Paraneptunicella aestuarii: one gene and its partner. The protein of the gene in region 1 interacts with the protein of each later gene in a pairwise test. Links are inferred from orthologs where the notes say so. Each region holds a gene or a part of one and is shown on either strand. Other genes may lie near its edges.

Region 1 (3,276 bases):
AATCAACGTCCAGCAATGTCGTCATTTCTTCCTGTGCCGGGAATTTCTGGGCAATAGCCCAACGCGGAGCTCGAGCAACAAATCCAAGTTCTTCCTGAATGGCGAGGTCGTTCACCTTAAACACGACACCATCAATTTCATAGCCAAGTTCAGGACGCTTATTACCCAATTCCCGATAATAATCGAGGCATTCTTCAACACCGCTTGCCTGACGGATCTCTTTTGAAACAGGTAATCCCCATTCTCTTAACTGCTGCAAACGATCATAATGTGTATCGGCCAGTTCTTCTTTTTCACCTTCCACCAAGCCCATGGAATAAGCGTTAAACATAAGCGGACGTTTTGCAGTAATGCGCGAATCTAATTGACGCAAGCTTCCGGCGGCAGCATTGCGAGGGTTTACAAAGATTTTCTTTCCTTGCACAGCCTGTTCCTGATTCAGCTTTTCAAAGCCCGCCAGAGGCATAAACACTTCGCCACGCACTTCAACGCGTTGAGGGTATTGTTCACCACGAAGTCTAGGGGGAATATTCTTGATAGTACGCACGTTTTGCGTGATATCTTCACCGACAGTGCCATCACCACGCGTAGCACCACGAACCAATTTGCCATCTTCATATAACAAACTAACAGCAAGCCCGTCTAATTTAGGTTCACAACAATAAGTCAGAGTGATTGAGCGTTTTAATCGATCCAACATGCGCTTTTCAAAAGCACGCATTTCATCTTCACTAAAGGCGTTATCGAGGGACAACATGGGAACTTCATGAGTTACCTGCTGAAATTCAGGCAATGGCGCCCCACCCACTTTTTGTGACGGTGAATCAGAAGTTAATAATTCTGGATTCGATTTTTCCAGCTCGACCAGTTCCCGCATTAAGCGATCATATTCAGCATCCGTCACAGTTGGATTATCCAAAACGTAATACTGATAGTTGTAGTCTTCCAGCGTTGATTTCAATTCGTTAATACGACTGGCTGGTTCAGAATCATGGCTATTTGAAAATAAATCTTCTTGTTCTTGCATATAAAACAGAGCCCGGCTCATCACCAGGCTTTCAATTAAGTTTCCAGTTAGGTTTCAAATTAACTTTCGATAAAGTTAAACGACAAATTTGCCCAGCAGCTTTTGAACAAATTTTGATTAGAAGCAATTAAGCGCGATGAATCATCCGCTTACGTTCAAATTCTCTAATTTTTTCAACGTACTGACGCAAACTTTGCTTAGTCAACAAACTGCGGCGACCATCTAAAATTTGAGCCCCAAATTCATCTGCCAGTTTACGAGCAGCGTTATGCATCATATTAAAAACCTGTTGCGGATCGCCTTCAATCGGCAAAATCATAAACAGAGACACACCTTGGGTTTTAAAGGTTTCCATTTCGTCCAGATTAAATGTACCCGGCTTAAACATATTAGCCAGGCTGAATAATTTAGGCCCCTTGCCATTACTGGCAGCATGGCGATGAAAGACATCCTGATCACCAAACTTAAATCCCAGGGTCAACAATGCTGGCAACAAAGAAGCTCCAGATATCTCTTTGCCTTCGGGCACTTTTACATTAAGCACCAACACTTCCTGTTGCATGGGCTCAGCGCTTTCGGCCGAAGCAGACTCGTCAACATCAACTTGCTGGTCATCAAAATCCATACGGATCTGATCTTCGCTCAATCGAGGCTCAACTCGTCTGGTAGAAGGTTTTACTTCTTTCTTATCTCCACCATTCACCAATTGCTTGGCACGCTCAGCCAAAGACAACTTACTTTTAACTGGTTCACTATTTTTTGCCGTTGCTGCGGGAGACTTTGTGTCCGATTTCAAAAGAGAACGGGGGGGTTCAGGATAAGCATCAAGAGATTCGTCTTTAGCCGACGAAGCAGAAGATGGCTTTTGCGATTGCTCTTTGTATGAATCTTCCTGGTATTCTTCGTCATCTTCTATGGCAGAAATGTCTTTTCTAACAGAAAAGGATTTGGGCTCCACCGTATTTCTGGCAACAGTTCGCACCTGACCAATACCGTCTTCGTCAAATGCAGACGAATTAGCGCCGGTACTTGTTGTACCCATATCATCGTCGTAATCAGCATTGACTCTAAATGCGTTACTATCAGAAGAAAAATCAATGGATTCGTTTATAGAATCACTTAGAAGAGGATCATCATCGGCAATACCGACCACATCATCGTAATCACTGCTATTCCCGTTGAGTTCCGGCTCTTTTCTCAGATTAGGATTGTTAGCTTCTTTTTTCGCGTCTTTACTAGCGGCATTTTTCCGAATTGTCCATAAACCATGTACCAAAATGCCTAATATTGAAAATACGCCTAAAACGATAATGGCAAGTCGCAAATCTTCCATCAATAAACAAACCTTTATTTATGCGTTAACGATAGCAACGGCTTCTTCCACATCAACAGCCACAATCCTCGATACTCCGGGTTCGGCCATAGTAACTCCTGTTAAATGCAGTGCCATTTCCATCGCTATTTTATTATGAGTTATGTATATAAATTGCACGCTTTTGGACATTTCAGACACCAACTTACAAAAACGTCCCACGTTAGCGTCATCCAAAGGAGCATCCACTTCATCCAGCAAACAAAAAGGTGCAGGATTAAGGCGAAAAATTGCAAAAACCAATGATAAAGCGGTCAGGGCTTTTTCGCCACCGGAAAGCAAATGAATTGTACTATTTTTCTTGCCCGGTGGTCTCGCCATAATTGTCACGCCAGTATCCAGAAGATCATCATCCGTCAGTTCCAGATAAGCCGCACCGCCACCAAAGACTTTCGGGAAAAGTTGTTTCAAATCATTATTCACTTGATCAAAGGTGTCTCTAAAGCGAGCCCTGGTTTCCCGATCAATCTTGCGAATGGCATTTTCCAGTGTTTCCAACGCCGCAACCAAATCATCGTTTTGAGTATCGAGATGCTGCTTTCTCTCCGCCTGAATCTCGTATTCTTCCACAGCGGCCAGATTTACTGCGCCTAATCGAGATAACGAAGCAGTGGTTTTCTCCAGTGTGTCTTGCCAGAGCTTTTCATCGGCATCCTCAGGCAATTGCTCTAACAAAGGTTTAAGCGGTTGATTCATTTCTTGTAGCTGTTCAACAACAGCATTGGCTCTCACCCTATAACCTTCACATTCCAACCTGGTACTTTGCTGAACTTCTCGCGCCTTCTCAATTCTGGATTGAACACCTTGTCGCCCTTTTTCAATATCGGATAACAAGCCTTCAACTTCAGCCAATTCATCACTGACTTTTTCCTGTAAC
Region 2 (3,323 bases), 1.8 Mb from region 1 along the record:
TGCCAATTGCGGCAGAACGTCGTTTACTGCATGTGTTACCGCAGGAATATACGATAGATGTGCAGGAAGGCATTAAAAATCCGATTGGCATGTCGGGAGTCAGAATGGAAGCTGAGGCACATATCATTACTTGTGCGGATGATATGGCAAAGAATTTAGTGAAATGTATTGAACGTTGCGAGCTGACAGCGGATCATATGATATTTTCTGCGCTGGCATCCAGTTACGCGGTACTAACGGATGATGAAAAAGAATTAGGTGTTTGTGTTGTTGATATTGGTGGCGGCACTATTGATATGGTGTTGTATACCGACGGCGCAATTCGCCATACGGCAGTGATTCCGGTGGCTGGTAATCAGATTACCAGCGACATTGCCAAGATATTCCGCACGCCGATTAGCCATGCGGAAGAGATAAAGATTAACTACGCCTGTGCGCTGAGAGACATGGTTAGCATGGAAGAAAACATTGAAGTGCCAAGCGTAGGCGGGCGACCTTCTCGTTCATTGTCGAGACATACATTGGCAGAAGTGATTGAGCCCAGATATCAGGAGTTGTTTGAACTGGTACATAGAGAAATTCGTAACAGTGGCCTGGGTGAGCAGATTGCTGCGGGTCTTGTGCTAACTGGCGGTTCTTCCAAGATGGAAGGGGCGGTTGAGTTTGCTGAGGAATTTTTCCAAATGCCGGTTCGCGTAGGACGAGCGACAAAGGTGAAAGGGTTGTCTGAATATGTTGAAGATCCAGCCTTTTCCACTGCGGTTGGCTTATTACATTATGGTAATGAGATGGCGCAGGCAAAGAATACCAATAAAAACAAAGCTGGCGAAAGCGTTTGGCAACGCTTGCAAAGCTGGTTTAAAGGGGAATTTTAGTGTGGGGACTGCTTTCAGTCACTGCATTTAAAAGTGCGTTAAATTTCGGAGAGTGATTATGTTTGAGTTAATGGATAGCCACAGCGAAGAAGCTGTAATTAAAGTCATCGGAGTCGGTGGCGGTGGCGGAAACGCCGTAGAACACATGGTTTCGCATAGTATTGAGGGTGTTGAATTTATTGCTGTTAACACTGATGCTCAGGTACTGCGAAGCTCATCTGCCAATGTTACCTTGCAAATTGGTTCTGAGGTAACAAAAGGCTTAGGTGCAGGTGCTAACCCTGAAGTAGGGCGTACTGCGGCACAGGAAGATCGTGAAACAATCCGTCAGGCACTGGAAGGTGCGGATATGATCTTCATCACTGCCGGTATGGGCGGTGGTACAGGCACTGGTGCAGCGCCGGAAGTCGCCAAGATTGCCAAAGAGCTTAATATCTTGACGGTAGCCGTTGTGACCAAGCCTTTCCCATTTGAAGGTAAGAAGCGTATTGCTATTGCTGAAGAAGGCATTCAAGAGCTGGAAAAGTACGTCGATTCATTGATTACCATTCCCAACGAAAAGCTGTTGAAAGTTATGGGGCGCGGAACTCCGCTATTAAAGGCGTTCAGTTCTGCTAACGATGTATTGCGCGGTGCAGTACAAGGTATTGCCGAGTTGATTACTCGTCCTGGTCTTATCAACGTTGACTTTGCTGACGTTCGTACTGTTATGTCAGAAATGGGAACGGCTATGATGGGCAGCGGTTCCGCAACGGGTGAAGACAGAGCAGAAGAAGCGGCAGAAGCGGCGATTGCCTGTCCATTATTGGAAGATATCGATTTGTCTGGTGCTCGCGGTATTTTGGTTAACATTACTGCTGGCCCTGATTTCGCCATCGACGAATTTGAAACTGTTGGTAATGCGGTTAAAGCCTTTGCATCTGAAAACGCCACGGTTGTTGTGGGTACGGTTATCGATATGGAAATGGCTGACGAAATCCGTGTGACCGTGGTTGCAACGGGTATTGGTGAGCGCAAGCCGGAAATTTCTCTGGTAAGCAATCGTGCGTCACGCGTTGTTAATGGTGACAATGATTTCCGTTTGCAACCGCAAGTTGACTATGCCAGTGAAAAAGTCAGAGCGACAGGTACTGATGATACCAAGGCTGAAACAGGAAATGATTTGGAATATTTAGATATTCCAGCGTTCTTGAGAAAGCAAGCAGACTAAATTTTGTTTCTGATACGGAACCTTATCCCAAAAGCGGTATCTAATCACTCTGCCGACTTTTGGGGTAATGTGCCGAACTGAGACAAAAGTGTTATTTGTGTCCGATGGGTTTATGTAAGTTTTTTGACAACTTGTACAAAAATCCATACAATGCCCGGCCTTTTTGACTATTTGGTCAGTAATTGCTACTTGTTAACGGCAGAAATATAAGCAAATACAAGAATCTATGATTAGACAACGTACCATTAAACAATCGGTTTCGGTCACAGGGATTGGGCTACATAAGGGTGACAAGGTACAGATGACCCTTAGACCAGCACCAGCCAATACGGGCATCGTGTTTCGACGCATCGATCTCGTCCCTCACGCCGATATTCCTGCGCAGGCAGATCTGGTTGGGGATACGATGTTATGTACTTGCCTGAGCAATGAAAACGGTGACAGCATTTCTACCGTTGAGCATTTGTCGTCTGCTTTAGCAGGGTTGGGAATTGATAACATTATTGTTGAAGTCGACAGTAATGAACTTCCTATTATGGATGGCAGTGCCAGCCCGTTTATATTCCTGTTGCAGTCAGCGGGTATTGAAGAGCTTAATGCTTCCAAGAAGTTCATTAAAATCAAACGTAAGGTTCGCGTCGAAGACGGAGATAAGTGGGCTGAGTTTCATCCTTATGAAGGCTTCCGTATTGATTTTCAAATTGACTTCGATCACCCGGTAATTAGCCAGAGCCGCCAACACATGGTGCTGGATTTCAGCAGCGATTCCTATATTGACGAAGTAAGCCGTGCGCGCACTTTCGGTTTTCTGAGAGATTTGGAATTTATGCATGCCAATAATCTGGCTTTGGGCGGCAGCATGGAAAACGCGGTTGCATTAGATGAATTCCGTGTTCTGAATCAGGAAGGTCTGCGTTATAGCGATGAATTCGTTAAGCATAAGATCCTGGATGCCGTTGGCGATTTGTATTTGGCTGGTCACAGTATTATTGGTGAGTTAAAAGCCTTTAAATCAGGGCATGGACTCAATAACAAATTGTTAAACCAACTGTTGCAAGATAAGCAGAGTTGGGAATTTGTTAGCTTTGATGAAACTGAATCTTCTCCAATTCAGTTTGGTTTGCCAGCCTGGATGAGCTAACACTAAAAGTCTTTAAAGATGCCGCTTTCAAGCGGCATTTTTTTTGAAAAATCAGAAAGCAAATATGTTTTGGTATGAAAAAGGCTACTGATTTTTT

What was found.
Region 2: the proteins of zipA (region 1) and ftsZ interact in binary tests that used the Escherichia coli proteins (3 or more experiments, as listed by UniProt). The link is inferred for Paraneptunicella aestuarii from one-to-one orthologs.

What each region holds. Positions count from the first base shown.
Region 1 is NZ_CP074570.1:2,249,826-2,253,101, reverse strand. What follows is about bases 258-3,205. They hold zipA (cell division protein ZipA), read right to left. Parts: upstream 2,361-3,205; coding sequence 1,155-2,360; downstream 258-1,154. Other genes in these bases: smc (chromosome segregation protein SMC), read right to left, coding at 2,379-3,205; ligA (NAD-dependent DNA ligase LigA), read right to left, coding at 258-1,027. Also shown: more of ligA, read right to left, coding at 1-257; more of smc, read right to left, coding at 3,206-3,276. UniProt on the Escherichia coli protein: Essential cell division protein that stabilizes the FtsZ protofilaments by cross-linking them and that serves as a cytoplasmic membrane anchor for the Z ring.
Region 2 is NZ_CP074570.1:4,014,522-4,017,844, reverse strand. What follows is about bases 15-3,009. They hold ftsZ (cell division protein FtsZ), read left to right. Parts: upstream 15-933; coding sequence 934-2,085; downstream 2,086-3,009. Other genes in these bases: lpxC (UDP-3-O-acyl-N-acetylglucosamine deacetylase), read left to right, coding at 2,312-3,009; ftsA (cell division protein FtsA), read left to right, coding at 15-875. Also shown: more of ftsA, read left to right, coding at 1-14; more of lpxC, read left to right, coding at 3,010-3,226. UniProt on the Escherichia coli protein: Essential cell division protein that forms a contractile ring structure (Z ring) at the future cell division site. The regulation of the ring assembly controls the timing and the location of cell division.